One region of the Sinomonas halotolerans genome, then DNA from elsewhere that is predicted to be linked to it. Evidence: predicted binding sites of a transcription regulator. Region 1 holds the regulator's gene; each other region holds the start of a gene.
The links. The regulator HrcA, encoded in region 1, represses chaperone genes, less so after heat shock. The targets are predictions, from matches to a motif close to TTNGCACTCGNNNNNNNCGAGTGCNAA.
Positions count from the first base shown of each region.

Region 1 (5,786 bases):
CCGAGAGGGCCAACGTATCAATCCAGCATCACTTGGGGAACGGTTGCAGCAACAGCGCCTCCGGCGCCTCGAGGGTGTGCAAAGCTGGTTCGTGCTGTCGGGGCGCTCGGCCCGAGGACGCCGGCCCGTCCCCGACCTACGACAGCATCAGGACTCCACGAGAGGACACTGCGGAGTGACCATGGGCACACGCGCGCGGCGGCGAGCCGCCGGGACGGCACGCCGCCGTGCCGGTGCATCCCTCGCAGCTGCGGTGCTCGCGGCACTCCTCGTCGCCTCGTGCGCCGCGCCCGGGAAGCCCGTGCCGACTGCGGCAGCGGGCGCCACCGGGGCCGGCGCCGGGGCCACGCAGTCGCCGGCACCGCTCGAGACATCGCAGACCTCCGCCAAGAGCCCCGTCTACTGGCTGGGCCGGTCCCGTGACGGCGTCTTCCTCTACCGCGAGTTCCGCGAGGCGGAGAGCGACGACAACCCGGTGGTCAAGGCGCTGCGGATCATGATGGACGACAAACCGCTCGATCCGGACTACTTCTCCCCGTGGCAGAAGCCCAAGAAGCTCGCCGCCTCGGTCTCGGGAACGAACATCATCACGGTTGACGTCTCGAAGGACGCCTTCAGCACGAATGTGGACGAGCGCACCGCGCAGCTCGCGGTGCAGCAGCTGGTGTACACGGCGACGGCCGCGGCGGCCACCGCAGGGCTCGTGGACACGTCCCAGACGATCTCGGTCATGCTCCTCGTGGACGGGCGCACTTCGCAGCTCGCGTTCGAGCGCGTCCAGCTCGGGCAGGCCATGCAGCGCGACGTCTCGATGGCGGCCCGGGCCTGGATCATCGATCCGCAGGAGGGCGCGGCGCTCGCGGGCCAGCTCAAGGTCACCGGCCGCGTGGCAGGCCCCGAGGCCTCCATTGCATGGCAGGTGCTGCGCAAGGACGACACCGGCGCAGCCTCGGTCTACCTCTCGGGCACCGCCCAGCCCAGCCGCGAGACGGGCCGTGCCGGCGAGTTCCGGTTCGCCGTGAACCTCGAGGACGGCGACTACGCGGTCCGCATCCTCCCGTCAGCGGACGCCTCTGCCCCGGCCGACTCGGGCGGCACGGAGTGGGACTCGAAGTCCTTCCGGATCGGCGACTGAGCACACGCTCCACCCTCGCCGGCACCGGCCAGCAAGGGGTCAGCTCGGCTCGGCAGTGCGTCCCGGCCAGCGGCCCAGCCTGTCCCCCGCGAGGGCCAACGCTGCGGGACCGGCAGTCGAGGACCTGAGCACATGGGGCCCCAGGAGCGCCGTGACCGCCCCCGCCTCGGTGAACCGTGCGATCTCCGCGGGGCTGATCCCCCCTTCGGGCCCGACGACGAAGAGCACCTCATCCTCCCGGCCCCGGGCCTCGCCCCCGTCTCCCCCGTGGCGGTGTGCGATGAGGCTGTCCAGGACGCGTGAGAGCGGCTCGACGGCCTCCTCGTGGAGCACGACGGCGAGGCGCGCCGAGGAGATCCGGCGTGCGAGGCCAGCGCTGTCGAGCGCAGCCTCCACCGCCGGGACAGTCGCCCGGCGCGACTGCTTCGCCGCGGCGAAGACCACCGCGCGCCATTTCGCGAGCGACTTCTCGGCCTTCTCGGCCTTCCACCGCACGATCGAGCGCTCCGCCTGCCACGGCACCACGGCGTCGACTCCGAGCTCCGTGGCCGTCTCCGCGGCGAGTTCGTCCCGGTCCCCCTTCGCGAGGGCCTGGACGAGGACGAGGCGGAAGGGCTGGCGGGGCTCGCGGACCACGCTCTCGAGGACGACCACGAGCTCCGACCCCTCGGCCTGCTCGACCTGCCCCGCGGCCCGCACGCCCGCGCCGTCGGCGAGGTCTACGCCCTCGCCTGGCCCGAGGCGGCGCACCGTCGCGGCGTGACGTCCCTCGGATCCGGCAACTGTCACGCGCTCCCCCGGCGCCGCGCCGTCGAGCGTGCCTGCGGGGACGTAGAAGAGCGGCCGGGACATGTCAGAGATTGCCCAGCTTGTCGCGAAGCTTCGCGAAGACGCCGCCGCTGCCCACGAGCTTGCCCTCGCCCACGTGCTCGCCGCGGAGCTTTGCGAACTGTCGGAGCAGCTCCTCCTGCTCGGGGTCCAGACGGGTGGGCGTCTCGACCTTGACCGTCACGAGCAGGTCGCCGCGTCCGCCGCCGCGCAGCCGCGCCGCGCCCAGGCCCGGGAGCGTCACGACGTCCCCGGACTGGGTCCCCGGCCGCAGGGTGATGCCCTGCTCGCCGTCGAACGTCTCGAGCGTCATCTCGGAACCGAGCGCGGCGGCAGTCATGGGCACGCTGAGGGTCGCGTGCAGATGGTCGCCCTCGCGGGTGAACATCGCGTGCGGCGCCACGCGGATCTCGACGTAGAGGTCCCCCGGCGGGCCACCGGCGGTGCCCGCCTCGCCCTGGCCGGAGAGCTGGATCCGGGTGCCCGTGGAGACGCCCGCCGGGATCTTCACCGTGAGCGTGCGCCGGCTGCGCACGCGGCCCTCGCCGCTGCACTCGTGGCACGGGCTCGGGATCTCGGTGCCGAACCCCTGGCACGAGGGGCAGGCGGCCGTCGTCATGACCTGGCCGAGGATCGAGCGGACGGCCCGCTGGACGTGGCCGCTGCCGCCGCACACGGTACAGCGCACCGGCTCCGTGCCGGGCTCGCAGCACGAGCCCTCGCAGCGCTCGCACGTCACCGCGGTGTCGACCTCGAGCTTCTTGTTGACGCCGAAGACGGCGTCCTTGAGCTCGATCCGCACGGCGATGAGCGCGTCCTGGCCCCGGCGCACGCGGGAGGCGGGCCCGGCCTGGCCGCCGGCACCGCCGAAGAACGTCTCGAAGATGTCCTGGAACGCGAAGCCGGCGCCGTTGTAGGATCCGCCGAACCCGTTGTCCGTGCCGTTCTCGTTGCCGGTCATGTCGTAGACGCGCCGCTTCTGCGGGTCGGAGAGGACCTCGAAGGCGTGCGTGACCGCCTTGAACTGCTCCGCGGCCTCCTCCCCCGGGTTCACGTCGGGGTGGAGCTTGCGGGCCAGCTTCCGGTAGGCCTTCTTGATCTCCTCAGCGCTCGCGTCAGACGGAACGCCCAGGGTTTCGTAGTGGCTGCTCACAGTCTTCTTTCTCTCAGCTTCCAGCGAGGATCTTGGACAGGTAGCGGGCTACGGCGCGCACAGCGGCCATCGTGGCCGGGTAGTCCATGCGGGTCGGCCCGAGGACGCCGATCTTCGGCCCGTCCCCGAGCCCGTAGCCCGTGGCGACGACGGAGGTCTCGGCCAGGCCGTCGTAGGAGTTCTCGCGGCCGATCCGCACGGCCACGCCGCGCGGGTCACCGGCCATCTCCGACAGGAGGCGCAGGAGCACGACCTGCTCCTCGAGGGCCTCGAGGACCGGCGAGATGCTCTGGAGGAAGTCGCCCGTGGACCGGGCCAGGTACGCGGTCCCGGCCATGACCATGCGCTCTTCGCGGCTCGACGCGGCCAGGAGCACGAGGCCTCGCGCGAGCTCGGCCCCCAGCGGCTGCTCGCCGGGTGGGAGGAGGCCCACCACGGCGGCGAGCGTCTCGTCCAGCAGTGCCACGGGCGTGCCCGCCGCGGCCGAGAGCAGCCTGTCCCTCAGGACGGCGAGCCGGTCCCGGTCCACGTCCTCGGGCACTGCGTGCACGCGCTGCTCCACACTCCCGGAGTCGGCGATGAGCACGAGCAGCACCTGGCGGGGCGCGAGGGACACGGCCTCGATGTGCCGCACCCGGGCCCGCCCGAGCTGTGGATACTGCACCACGGCCACCTGGTTGGTGAGCTGCGAGAGGAGCCTCACGGTGCGCTCGAGGACGTCGTCGAGGTCGTCGGCGCCGTCGAGGAGGGTGTGGATCGCGCGCTTCTCGGCGGCGGAGAGCGGGCGGACGTCGGCGAGGTGGTCCACGAAGACGCGGTACCCCTTGTCGGTCGGCACGCGGCCGGCGCTCGTGTGCGGGGCCGCGATGAGCCCCTCGTCCTCGAGCGCGGCCATGTCGTTGCGGATCGTCGCGCTCGAGACGCCCAGACGGTGCCGGTCCACGAGCGCCTTCGAGCCGACGGGCTCGCGGAAGTGCACGTAGTCCTCGACGATTGCCCGCAGCACCTCGAGCTTGCGCGGCTCGTTCATTCCTTCACCCCTCCAGCGTTAGCACTCCCTGGGACCAAGTGCCAAGTCTATTATGCCCGCCCCCGGCGCGCTGGCGGCTGCACAACAGCCGGTGCACGCCGCCTGCACGGCCGACGCCGGGCACTCGCCTAGCATGGGAGGGCCCGGCGCCGGCCGGGCTGACGGACACGAAGAGAGGCCGAGCACGTGGAGCATTCACCCTTCGACACGTGGGGGCCCGTGAGCCTCTCCGCCCCGGCCAAGCGCGAGCTCCCCACCGTGCCGGCAGAGATCGGCCTCGTCCTCGAGGACGCCGAGTCCGGCTGGGTGGGCGCCGTGACCCGGATCGAGAAGTCCGGCGGGATGCACGTCATGAGCCTCGAGGACCGCCGGGGCCGCACGCGCTCGTTCCAACTCGGCTTCGGGTTCCTCGTGGACGGCCGGCCCGTGCGCGTGGGCCCGCCCGCACTGCCCTCCGCGCCCGCCGCACCGGCCCGCACCGCCTCCGGCTCCGTGCGCGTCGAGGGCCAGCGGGCCCAGGTGGCCAAGGCCAGCCGCGTGTGGGTCGAGGGGAAGCACGACGCCGAACTCGTGGAGAAGGTGTGGGGTGACGACCTGCGCGTGGAGGGCATCGTCGTCGAGCCCCTCCACGGCGTAGACGACCTCGCCGCCGCCATCGCCGACTTCGGCCCGGGCCCGGACCGGAAGCTCGGCGTCCTCGTGGACCACCTCGTCGAGGGGTCCAAGGAGTCCCGCATCGCCGCGGCAGCCATGGCCGCGCCCGGCGCCGCGGGCAATGTCCTGATCGTGGGGCATCCCTACGTGGACGTCTGGCAGGCCATCAGGCCCTCCGTCCTCGGCATCCCCGCCTGGCCCTCGGTACCGCGGGGCACCGACTGGAAGACCGGCGTCGTCGCGGCGTTCGGCTGGCCGCACGAGACCGCCGAGGACCTGGGCCTCGCGTGGCAGAGGCTCCTCGGAAGGGTGCGCACGTACGCGGACCTCGAGCCCGCGCTGCTCGGGCGTGTCGAGGAGGTCATCGACTTCCTCACGGCCTGACGGCCGCGCCTCCGCTATCCTTGGAGTGCTCTCGGGCCGCCACCCGCGGCCCATCCGAGCATGAAGCACCGACACACAGGCAAGGAACCCAGTGGCCGAGTACCCGCAGGACCCCCGCAACGGCGAGAGCGAATACCACGGAATCCCGGCGCGGGCGCTGCCGCTCACTTCCTCAGAGGACCGGCAGTGGGCGACCCTCGCGCACTTCGGGGGCATCCTCGGCTGCGTGCCCTCGCTCCTGATCTACCTCGTGTTCAAGGACCGGGGGCCCTTCACGGCCCAGGAGTCCAAAGAGGCCCTCAACTTCACGCTGCCGCCCACGGCCGCGGCGATCGTGTTCAACGTCCTCGCCCTCATTCCGGTGGTCGGCAACGTCTTCGCCGTCTTCGCGACCGTCATCTGGCTCGCCCTCACGGTCTTCTCCGTGATCGCAGGCGTCCAGGTGAACCGCGGCCAGCCGTACCGGTACCAGTACAACCTCCGGCTCATCCAGTAGCCGGCCCACCCGAGGTCGCAGAGCGGCGCCAGCGCTATGGGAGCACGCGGCGCACCACGGCGTCCGCGAGGAGCCGTCCGCGAAGCGTGAGCACGAGCCGCCCGGC
Region 1 covers NZ_JBDFRB010000009.1:16,924-22,709, reverse strand. The annotation lists gene ABCQ75_RS11020 (GerMN domain-containing protein) at 182-1,135, shown strand; gene ABCQ75_RS11015 (16S rRNA (uracil(1498)-N(3))-methyltransferase) at 1,175-1,987, opposite strand; gene dnaJ (molecular chaperone DnaJ) at 1,989-3,116, opposite strand; gene hrcA (heat-inducible transcriptional repressor HrcA) at 3,130-4,146, opposite strand; gene ABCQ75_RS11000 (DUF3097 family protein) at 4,333-5,184, shown strand; gene ABCQ75_RS10995 (DUF4870 domain-containing protein) at 5,276-5,680, shown strand; gene hemW (radical SAM family heme chaperone HemW) at 5,715-5,786, opposite strand, start outside.

Region 2 (5,786 bases), on a different contig from region 1:
ACGAGCGCAGGCGTCTGACGCGGGAAGGGGCACGATTTCTGCTCATCCCATGGAACGCCCGAGTGCCCAGGGGTGCTGTACCCGAAAGGGTCAATCGCCCGGATGTCTGTACCGGAAACGGGTGGGGACGGCGACGGCGGGGCCCCCACGGAAGTGGGGACCCCGCCGTCGTGCGAACCACCGTCAGCCGCGGGGGCCGGGTAGCCGGAGCGGATGGGGGCTCAGAAGCCGCCCATGCCGCCCATCTCATCGGCACCCGGGCCGGCCGGGGCGGCCTTCTCGGGCTTGTCGGCGACAACGGCCTCCGTGGTGAGGAAGAGGCCGGCGATCGACGCGGCGTTCTGCAGCGCCGAGCGGGTCACCTTGACCGGGTCGTTGACGCCGGCGGCCAGGAGGTCCTCGTACACGCCGGTGGCGGCGTTGAGGCCGTGGCCGGCGGGCAGGCCGCGGACCTTGTCCACGACGACGCCCGGCTCGAGGCCCGCGTTGAAGGCGATCTGCTTCAGCGGGGCGTCGATGGCAACCTTGACGATGTTGGCACCCGTGGCCTCGTCGCCCTCGAGCGAGAGGTTGGCGAACGCCTTGGCGCCGGCCTGGATGAGGGCCACGCCACCACCGGCGACGATGCCCTCCTCGACGGCGGCCTTCGCGTTGCGGACGGCGTCCTCGATGCGGTGCTTGCGCTCCTTGAGCTCGACCTCGGTGGCCGCGCCCGCCTTGATGACGGCGACGCCGCCGGCGAGCTTGGCGAGGCGCTCCTGGAGCTTCTCGCGGTCGTAGTCCGAGTCCGAGTTCTCGATCTCGGCGCGGATCTGGGCCACGCGGCCGGCGATCTGGTCGGCGTCGCCGGCACCCTCGACGATCGTGGTCTCGTCCTTGGTCACGACGACCTTGCGGGCCTTGCCGAGCAGCTCGACCGTGGCGTTCTCGAGCTTGAGGCCGACCTCCTCGGCGATGACCTGGCCACCGGTGAGGATGGCGATGTCGGTCAGCATGGCCTTGCGGCGGTCGCCGAAGCCCGGAGCCTTGACGGCGACGGACTTGAAGGTGCCGCGGATCTTGTTGACGATGAGCGTGGCCAGGGCCTCGCCCTCGACGTCCTCGGCGATGATGAGGAGCGGCTTGTTGGTCTGCATGACCTTCTCGAGGACCGCGACGAGGTCCTTCACCGAGGAGATCTTGGAGTTCACGATGAGGATGTACGGGTCCTCGAGGACCGTCTCCTGGCGCTCGGCGTCGGTGACGAAGTAGGCCGAGATGTAGCCCTTGTCGAAGCGCATGCCCTCGGTGAGCTCGAGCTCGAGGCCGAACGTGTTGGACTCCTCGACGGTGATGACACCCTCCTTGCCCACCTTGTCGAGGGCCTCGGAGATGAGCTGGCCGATCTGGGTATCGCCGGCGGAGATGGACGCGGTCGCGGCGATCTCCTCCTTGGTCTCGATCTCCTTGGCGGAGGCGAGGAGCTCCTCGGTCACAGCGGCGACGGCCTTCTCGATGCCGCGCTTGAGCGAGAGCGGGTCGGCGCCGGCTGCGACGTTGCGCAGGCCCTCGCGGACGAGCGCCTGGGCGAGGACAGTGGCGGTCGTGGTGCCGTCGCCAGCGACGTCGTCGGTCTTCTTGGCGACCTCCTTGACGAGCTCCGCGCCGATCTTCTCGTACGGGTCGTCGAGCTCGATCTCCTTGGCGATGGAGACACCGTCGTTCGTGATCGTGGGGGCGCCCCACTTCTTCTCGAGGACGACGTTGCGGCCACGCGGGCCGAGGGTGACCTTGACGGCGTCGGCCAGCTGGTTCAGGCCGCGCTCGAGACCGCGGCGGGCCTCCTCGTCGAATGCAATGATCTTGGCCATGACGGCGTGAGTCCTTTCGGGACAGTCGTTCGGTGTGACCACCTGCTGCAGCGCCCGCGACGGCCGGCCCCCGCCTCCCGTGTCCGGTCAGCCGGTGCCTCACCCCAGCGAGGTGTTCCCTTCCTCCCGCGGACGACTGCGCCGTCGAGGCTTCACGAGGCCCTGGCGGTTAGCAGTCGGGCTACGGGAGTGCTAGGTCAATCTTTAGCACTCGACCCCTCCGAGTGCAAGATGGAGGCGGCAGCTGGGCGGTGCCCCGGGCCGTCGGCGCACGACGCCGGGCCCTCGCCTCGCGCGGTCAGCGCGCGACGGCGACCCGCCCCGCCTGGGCGGGGTCATTGTCCGGTCCGAACCGGAGCACCATGAACTCGGCCTGCGTGATGTCCCCGTGGGCGTCGAAGGCGATCGGGCCGGATTGGCCCTGGTAGTCGACCGCCTTGCCCTCCTCCTGCTGCGCGAGGCACTGCGTGACGAAGGTGCACGCCTGCCGGTCGCCGCCCGCCCCGCCCGAGACGGCCGTGAGCTTCGCGGCGATGGAGGCACCGCCGTCGTCCGCGGCCTCCCCCGCCGCGAGGACGGCGAGCGCCGCCGCGTCATACGCCTCCGCGGCGAAGGCCATGTCCGTGAGGTCCTCGTCCTGCTCGAGCACGGCGGCCTGGAAGTCGGGGCTGGGGAAGACGCCGGGCACCGCGGCCCGGGCGCCCTCGAGCGCACGGGAGGCGATCCCGGTGCCGTACCTGCGCACGAGCCCCTCCGAGAGGACGAGCCGCTCGCCGCGCACGCCTGCATCCGCGAGCTGGGCGACGACGGCCTGCTGGTCGGCCTCCGCGATCACGACCACCGCGTCCGCGCCGCTCGCAGCGAGGGCCGCTGGGCCGGCGTCGTGCCCGGAGAACTCGGCGCTGCCGGCGTCCTCGAGCCCGGCGGCCCCGAGCGCTGCGGCGGCGCCCTGGGCGATCGCCCCGGACCGCTCGCCCTCCTGGTGCAGGACGGCGACGGACGCCGCCCCCGAGGAGCGGGCCAGCTCGACGAGGGCGGCGCCCGCCGCCGTCTCCGGCGCGGCTGTGCGGAAGTAGTAGCCCGAGCTCGGGTAGGAGCTCAGCTGCGCGGACTCGTTGGCCGGTGAGATGAGGGGGACGTGGGCGCGGGAGAGCACGTCGATCGCGGCCGGTGCGCGCGAGGAGTCGGTCGGACCGATCACGACGTCCGCGCCCGCGTCGACGAGCCGGCGCGCGGCCTCCGCGGTGTCCTCGCTGGGCTCAGGGTCGATGAGCTCGATCGGGGCGCCGGCGTGGCCGCCCGCGCTGTTGGCCTCCTGGACCGCGGCGAGGACAGCGGCATGCTGGGCCTCGTTGAGGTACGCAGAGCCTCCCGTGCTGTCCAGCAGCAGGCCGATCCGCAGCACCCCGTCCCCGGACGGGCCGGGCTGGGCCGTGCGCGCGTCTCCCCCGCTGGTGCAGGCGGTGGCCAGGAGGGCGCACGCCATCGCGGCGGCGGCACCGAGCCGGCGCCGCCCGGCGCGGGAGGGGACGCGGGCCATGCTCAGCCCGCGTACCCGGGGCCGAGCACCGCGGCGAGCGGGATGCCGAGCGCGCTGGCCTCGTAGACCTCGCTGATGCCGAGGTCCGCGGCCAGTGCCCGGGCGGCCGCGGCGTCCTTCGCGTCACGGTAGTAGACCACCGGGGACGCGACCGGGCTGCCGCCCCAGTTGGCTACCGCGGTGACGTTCCAGCCGGCTGCGCGCGCCGTGTCCCCGACGCGTGCGCCGAGGCCCGCAGTGCCGGTGGCGTTGTAGACGCCGACCTCGAGGGTGCGGTCCACGGTCGGCCCAGCCTGCGTGGGCGTGGGTGTCGGGGTCGGGGCTGCTTCCTTGGTGGGCGCCGCGGTGGCCGGCGCGGAGCTCTCCGCCGGCGGCGTCGGGGCGGCGCTGGACGGGGCCGACGACGAGGCCGGCGCGGTCTTCTGGGCTCCGACCAGGCCAGGCAGGACGAAGAAGGCCAGGGCGCCGATCAGCAGGGCAGCGATGCCGGCCGCGAGGATCCAGACGAGGCCTCGGCGGCCGCCGCCGTTGGCGCGGGCCCGGTGCACGCCCTGGCGGCGGGGGGACTCGGGGACCGCATCGAATTCGTCGCGGGGGTACGTGCTCATGCGTGCGTATGGTCCTTGTCGTGACGGCTGGGGGACGGCCGGGTCAGGCGCTCCCGCCGAGCCGGCGGGCAGTGCGTGCGCGCTGCCGCGACGTCCTCAGTCTACGCAGCCTCTTGACGAGCATCGGGTCATGGGCGAGCGCCGCCTCGGTGTCGATGAGGGCGTTGAGCAGCTGGTAGTAGTGCGTCGCCGAGAGGTCGAAGAGCTCGCGGACGGCCTGCTCCTTGGCCCCGGCGTACTTCCACCATCCCCGTTCGAGGGCCAGCATCTGCACCTCCCGCTCGGTGAGGCCCGCCGTGGGCCGCCCGTGCGGATCGAGGTCCAGCTCGTGTTCGCCCGTCTCCTGGACGCTGGTCTCCTGGACGCTGGTCTCCTGGACGCCGGTCTCCTGCGTACTGTGTGCTGCTGCGGACATGGCCTCCAGTCTAGGAGAAACGAACTACAGGGCTGTCATTTCCCGCGCGCGCCGGGAGCCGGGACGCCTCTGGCACCCCTCTGGCACACTGGCACGGTGATGGATTCCGAGCCGCTCTTCGACCTTCCCGTCCCGGCTCCAGGCTCCCGCACGGCCCTCGCGGGCACTGGCGCCGCCGCGATGGACCCTGCTGAGGCCGCACGGGCCCTGGAGACGATGACCGCGGCTCCCCTGTCGGACCTTGTCCACCCCGAGTGGGTTCAGGCCCTCGCGCCGGCCGAGACCGCGCTGCGCCGCGCACTCGCCGCGCTCGCGGCGGAAGCCGGGGACGGCGCCGTCGTGCTCCCCTCCCCCGAGCGGCTCCTGCGCGCCTTCGCGCGGCCCCTCTCCGCCGTGCGCGTGCTCGTCATCGGGCAGGACCCGTACCCCACGCCGGGGCACCCGATAGGGCTGAGCTTCGCGTGCGACGCGGCCGTTCGACCGCTCCCGCGCAGCCTCGCGAACATCTACCGTGAGCTCACCGCGGACCTCGGCGTCCCCGCCCCGCATGACGGCGACCTCTCGCCCTGGGAGGCGGAGGGCGTGCTCCTGCTCAACCGCGTCCTGTCCGTACGGGCAGGCGCGGCGGGCTCGCACCGCCGGCTCGGCTGGGAGGAAGTCACGGACGCGGCGGTGAGCGCCGTCGTCGGCCGCGGCCTGCCGCTCGTCGCGATCCTGTGGGGCAGGGACGCGCAGTCCGTGGCACCCCTGCTGCGCACGACGCCGATCATCGCCTCCGCGCACCCCTCGCCGCTCTCCGCCTCCCGGGGCTTCTTCGGCTCCCACCCGTTCAGCCGCGCCAATGCGCTGCTCGCGGAGCAGGGGGCCGAGCCGGTGCGCTGGGCGTAGACGGGCGCAGGCTCGGTAGCCTTGGCCCATGACTCTGCCCGACCGGCCGGCCAAGAAGCCGCGGCCCACACTCGACCTCGTCGTCTCCCGGACCGAGAGGCTCTCCCCCCATCTCGTGCGGATCGTGGCCGGAGGGCCGGGCTTCGCGGCGTTCGCGGACAACGGCTTCACCGACAAGTACGTCAAGGTCGCTTTCCCAGTGCAGCTGCCGGGCGGAGTATGGCCGGACGGCCCGGTGGACCTCGCGGAGCTCAAGGAGGCCCTCCCGCGGGACCAGTGGCCCGTGACCCGGACGTACACGGTCCGCGCGTTCGACGCCGCCGCGGGTGAACTCACGCTCGACTTCGTGGTGCACGGGGACGAGGGCCTCGCGGGCCCCTGGGCGGCGGCCGCCCAGCCGGGAGACCGGCTCGTGGCCACCGGTCCCGGCGGCGCGTACTCACCTGCTCCGGACGCAGCCTGGCACCTCTTCGCCGGGGACGAGT
Region 2 covers NZ_JBDFRB010000001.1:464,805-470,590, forward strand. The annotation lists gene groL (chaperonin GroEL) at 222-1,850, opposite strand; gene ABCQ75_RS02065 (ABC transporter substrate-binding protein) at 2,149-3,390, opposite strand; gene ABCQ75_RS02070 (LytR C-terminal domain-containing protein) at 3,393-3,998, opposite strand; gene ABCQ75_RS02075 (DUF3263 domain-containing protein) at 4,042-4,413, opposite strand; gene ABCQ75_RS02080 (uracil-DNA glycosylase) at 4,630-5,301, shown strand; gene ABCQ75_RS02085 (siderophore-interacting protein) at 5,330-5,786, shown strand, end outside.
Region 2: a site for HrcA is predicted at 2,020-2,046, ahead of groL (chaperonin GroEL). Genes of this name have one in related genera too.

Region 3 (5,786 bases), on a different contig from region 1:
ACCCCGATGCCCTGCTCCCGCACCCACGCGCGCAGCGCCTTGACGCTGTACGGCCGCACCTCGAGCACCCGGTAGGCCCGCGCGAACGCGGTGGGCACGTGCTCGTCGGCGCAGATGTAGGCGATGTGCGGGTCCACGAGGTGCCCGCCGAGCCGCTCCGCGAGCTCGGCGACGAGCCCCGCCCGGATCACGGCGCCGTCGGGCTCGTAGAGGTACCCCGCGAGCGGGCCGATGCGCGGCTCGGCGCCGTCCCCGAAGTCCGTCTCGGCCACGAGCTCCGCCGAGCCCCCGCCGCCGGCCCCGCCTGAACCTCCGGCTGGCCCGCCGGCACCGCCCGAGCCCCCGTCCAGCAGGAGCGCCGCGCGCCGCACGCTCGGCCGGCGCAGCGAGTTGAAGTACAGCGAGACCTCCGCCACATCCCCGTCGACGGACACCCACTGCGCCTCGCACCCGGCCGGAATCGACTCGTGCGGGATGCCGGGCCCGAGCTTGACCCCCACGGGCAGCCCGCGGGCGGCGAGCGCCTCCACGAAGGAGAGGGGCGGCGAGAACGCCTCCGGGTCCCAGATCCGCTCGGTGCCCGACGTGGAGGTGGTGCGGCGGGCGGGGTCCAGCCACACGCCGTCGACCTCGTCCAGCGGAACGGACTCCGCGTTGGCGTGCACCACGCGGGCGGAGGGGAACGGCATGAGGTTCACGGTCGCGCACGCGGCGGTCGTCTCGTCGAGCTCGACGGCGGTGACCTCCAGGTCGAGGGACGCGAGCGCGAGCGCGTCCGCGCCGAGGCCGCACCCGAGGTCTGCCACGCGCCGCACGCCGGCGTCCTTGAACCGGCCCGCGTGCCGCGCGGCGACCGAGAGCCGGGTGGCCTGCTCGAGACCCGCGCGCGTGAACAGCATGTGGGATGCGAACTCGCCGAACTTCGCCTGCGCCCTGGCCCGGAGCCTCGCCTGGCTGAGGACGGCGGAGACGAGCTCGGGGGAGTGGCCCTCCTTGCGAAGCCGCGTGCTGAGCGCGAGCGCGTCCTCTTCCCGGTACGGTCCCACCGCGTTGAGGAGGGCCCAGCCCTCGGGGGTCAACAGCTGCGCGAGCTGCTCCGGGGCGTTGTTCTCGTGGGCCATGCGCTCCAGCCTACCGGCGCCGTCACAGGCGGGATCCGGCGGCCCCTGGGCACGTGCGGATTGGATAGGGTTGACGGCATGGAGCCCATGCCGTCCCGCCGCCGCCCGTCCGAGAAGAACGCGTCCGAGAGCCTGGCTTCCGGGGGCCGCCGGCCACGGTCGGGCGCCCTGTCCGGTGACGCCGGGCTGCTCCGCTCCGTCCGGCCGGCCCTCATCGTGGGGATCGTGCTCGCGTCGATCTCGGCCGTGCTGCTCGCGGTGGTGCTGGGCCTGGACGCGTTCACGGCGGGCGTGTACTCGATGGGGGGCAAGGACATCTCGGATCCCACCGAGGAGGCGGCCGCCCTCCGCGACCAGTACGCGGGCGCGAAGGCCGCCGCGATCGTGGGTCTGGTCCTCGGCGGGCTCGCGGTGGTCGGCTCGGTCGTGGCGCTGTATCTCACGCGCGGGCGGGTTGCGGACGACGACGAGGGCGGCCTGAGCTTCGACGAGCTCGCCGGGAGCTAGGGCCGGCACGCGCGGCGCCCGCCGCGAGTACGCCGCCGGTTGGCACTCGCCTTGACCGAGTGCCAAGTGCCTCACTAGAGTCGGCAATGGCACTCGGCATGGTCGAGTGCTAACCATGTCAGGCACGCTCCCGGCACCCGCGACGACGGTTGCTTGCCCGGCTCCCTATCCGTGAACCCGTTCATGAAAAGGAGAGATCCGTGTCGGTCTCCATCAAGCCTCTCGAGGATCGCATCGTCGTCAAGCCGCTCGAAGCCGAGCAGACCACGGCCTCCGGCCTCGTCATCCCGGACACCGCCAAGGAGAAGCCGCAGGAGGGCGAGGTCGTCGCTGTCGGCCCCGGCCGCGTTGACGACAACGGCAACCGCGTCCCGGTGGACGTCGCCGTGGGCGACGTTGTCCTCTACTCGAAGTACGGCGGCACCGAGGTCAAGACCGGCGGCGCCGAGTACCTCGTGCTCTCCGCCCGCGACGTCCTCGCGATCGTCGTCAAGTAGCGCTGTGTGTGACACCCCGGCCGCCTGAGCGCGGCCGGGGTGTCCCGCATTTGAGAAGGAGAAGCGAATGGCCAAGCAGCTCGCATTCAACGATGACGCCCGGAAGGCCCTCGAGGCCGGCGTCGACAAGCTCGCCAACACCGTCAAGGTGACGCTCGGCCCGCGCGGCCGCAACGTCGTCCTGGACAAGAAGTGGGGCGCGCCCACCATCACGAACGACGGCGTCACGATCGCCCGCGAGGTGGAGCTCGAGGACCCGTACGAGAACCTCGGCGCCCAGCTCGCCAAGGAGGTCGCGACCAAGACCAACGACGTCGCCGGCGACGGCACGACGACCGCGACCGTCCTCGCCCAGGCACTCGTCAAGGAGGGCCTGCGCAACGTTGCCGCGGGCGCAGCCCCGGGCGAGATCAAGCGCGGCATCGAGGCGGCCGTCGAGGCCGTCGTCGCCCGCCTCGCGGAGAACGCGCAGGAGGTCTCGGGCCGCCAGGTCGCGAACGTCGCGGCCATCTCGGCCCAGTCCGAGGAGATCGGCGACCTGCTCGCCGAGGCCTTCGAGAAGGTGGGCCAGGACGGCGTCATCACGATCGAGGAGTCCTCCACGACCCAGACCGAGCTGGTCCTCACCGAGGGCATGCAGTTCGACAAGGGCTACCTCTCGCCGTACTTCGTGACGGACGCGGAGCGCCAGGAGGCCGTCCTCGAGGACGCGCTCATCCTCATCAACCAGGGCAAGATCTCCTCGCTGCAGGAGTTCCTGCCGGTGCTCGAGAAGGCCCTGTCCGCCTCGAAGCCGCTGTTCATCATCGCGGAGGACATCGACGGCGAGGCCCTGTCCACGCTGATCGTCAACAAGATCCGCGGCACGCTCAATGTCGTGGCCGTCAAGGCCCCGGGCTTCGGCGACCGCCGCAAGGCCATGCTCCAGGACATCGCGACCCTCACGGGCGCGCAGGTCGTCTCCCCGGAGGTCGGCCTGAGCCTGGACCAGGTCGGGCTCGAGCAGCTCGGCACGGCCCGCCGCATCACGGTGACCAAGGACACGACCACGATCGTGGACGGCGCCGGGTCGCACGAGGACGTCGCCGGCCGCGTCGCGCAGCTGCGCGCCGAGCTCGCCCGCACGGACTCCGACTGGGACCGCGAGAAGCTCCAGGAGCGCCTCGCGAAGCTCGCCGGCGGGATCGGCGTCATCAAGGTCGGCGCCGCGACCGAGGTCGAGCTCAAGGAGAAGAAGCACCGCATCGAGGACGCCGTGTCCTCGACCCGCGCGGCCCTCGAGGAGGGCATCGTGGCCGGCGGCGGCTCCGCCCTGGCCCACGCGGTCCGCGTCCTCGACGAGGACGAGGCGGTCAAGGCCCTCACGGGCGATGCGGTGGCCGGCGTCGGGATCGTGCGCCGCGCCCTCGTCCAGCCGCTGCGCTGGATCGCCCAGAACGCGGGGTTCGACGGCTACGTCGTCGCCGCCCGGGTGGAGGAGGCCGAGGTCAACCACGGCTTCAACGCCAAGTCCGGCGAGTACGAGGACCTCATCGCGGCCGGTGTCATCGACCCGGTCAAGGTGACCCGTTCGGCGCTGCGCAACGCGGCCTCGATCGCGGCCCTCGTCCTCACCACCGAGACCCTCGTGGCGGACAAGCCGGCCGAGGACGCGGACGACCACGCGGGCCACAGCCACTAGCCCTGGCCCCCAGCTCGCACGCGAGCACCCCAGCGGCGGGCCCCCTTCCACGCGGAAGGGGGCCTGCCGCCGTCGTGCGTCCTCCAGCCCCAGCCGAGCCGGCCCACCACGGCGCACCCCTGATTCGAGTCCTCCACGCCCGCACCGCTAGCATGGAGGCTCCGATTTCTCAGGCTGGAGGGTGCGGTATGGCTGCGGTGGCGGGTCACGCGACGACCGCAGCCCAGCCCTCCCGCCTCCCGGGCCGGGGGTACCGCACCGAGATCCAGGGGCTCCGCGCGCTCGCCGTTCTCATGGTCGTGGCGTACCACGTGTGGCTCGGGCGGGTCTCGGGCGGGGTGGACGTGTTCCTCTTCGTCTCCGCCTTCCTCATCACGGGCCAGTTCGTGGGGCGGTACGGGCGGGACTCGCGCCAGACGCCGGCGGAGCACGCCATCGGACTCGTCAGGCACTGGCTGCACCTGTTCAAGCGGCTCCTGCCCGCGGTGGTCGTGGTGGTCTTCGCCATCCTGGCGGCGGGGGCGGTGATCCTCCCCGAGACGCGCTGGAAGCAGCTCGCGGACCACGCCCTCGCCTCCGCGGCGTACGCGCAGAACTGGCTCCTCGCGTCCGAGTCCGTGGACTACTACGCGCAGCAGAGCAGTACTGCGAGCCCCTTCCAGCACTTCTGGTCCCTGTCCATCCAGGGGCAGGTGTTCATCCTGTGGCCGCTTGCCTTGGTGGCTGTGGCGTGGGCGTCCCGCCGCTTCGGCCTGGACTACCGGGGGATGCTCCTGCTGCTCTTCGCGGGGGTGTTCGCGGCGTCCTTCGCGTTCTCGGTGTGGGAGACGGGCGCCGACCAGGCGTACGCGTACTTCGACACCCGGGCGCGGCTCTGGGAGTTCGCCCTCGGCTCCCTCCTCGCGCTCGTCCTGCCGGCGTTCGCGCTCCCGCGCTGGTTCCGGGTGCTGCTGGGCTGGGCCGGCGTCGCGGCGATGCTCGCGTGCGGGATCGTGCTCCAGGTGGACCAGGCCTTCCCCGGGTACGTCGCGCTGTGGCCCACGCTCTCGGCCGCCGCCGTGATCGTGGCCGGCGCCACCGGCAGCCGCGCGGGGGCGGACCGGTTCCTCTCGGCGCGGCCGCTCGTGCGGCTCGGGGACATCTCCTACGCGCTGTACCTGTGGCACTGGCCCGTCCTCGTGCTCGGGCTCGCGTGGGCGGGCGCGGACGACGCCGGGTGGCTGGGCGGCCTCGCGGTCGTCGCCGTCTCGCTCGTCCTGGCCGCCGTGACCACCCGCTGTGTCGAGAAGCCGCTGCGCACCCTGCCGGCGCTCGAGAAGGGGCTCGTCCGGCCCGCCGCCGCGATCGCGGTGAGCCTCGCCCTCGTGGCCGTGCCCGCCCTGGTGTGGAAGACCGCCGTCGTGCGCGATGCCGCCGAGCGCGCCGACGCCGCGGGCCCCGAATTCCCCGGCGCGGAGAGCGTCTTCGGCCAGCCCACCCCGGAGGTGGAGCGGTTCGCGCCGGCTCTCGGCGACCTCGAGCCGCAGTGGCCGGAGTTCGCCGAGTGCACCGGGGACCCGGAGCTGGACACGCGCTTCTGCAGCAACGGCGTGACGGACCCCGCCCGCACTGTCCTCGTCCTCGGCAGCTCGCATCCGTACACGTGGGCCACGCCGCTGCTCAACCTCGCCGCCCAGCACGGCTGGCGGGTCGAGACCGCGACCCGCGGCCGGTGCCCGCTCACGCGCGGCGCCGACCCGGACCCGTTCGTGCCCGCCGACTGCGCCGACTGGCAGCAGGAGCGCGTCCAGGAGGCGATCGCGGACCCGCCGGACGTCGTCGTCACCACGAGCACGCGCGCCGCGCACGCGGGGCGGCCCGGCGAGTACCTCGACTCCGGCTGGGCGGACCTCGTGGGCCAGCTCGACCGGGCGGGGATACCCGTCGTCGCGATCCGGGACAACCCGCGCGCCCTGGACCGGACGGTGTTCGGCGCCGAGT
Region 3 covers NZ_JBDFRB010000012.1:62,188-67,973, reverse strand. The annotation lists gene ABCQ75_RS12800 (class I SAM-dependent methyltransferase) at 1-1,121, opposite strand, end outside; gene ABCQ75_RS12795 (hypothetical protein) at 1,200-1,628, shown strand; gene groES (co-chaperone GroES) at 1,829-2,125, shown strand; gene groL (chaperonin GroEL) at 2,193-3,806, shown strand; partial or broken gene ABCQ75_RS12780 (acyltransferase family protein) at 3,959-5,786, shown strand, end outside.
Region 3: a site for HrcA is predicted at 1,668-1,694, ahead of groES (co-chaperone GroES). Genes of this name have one in related genera too.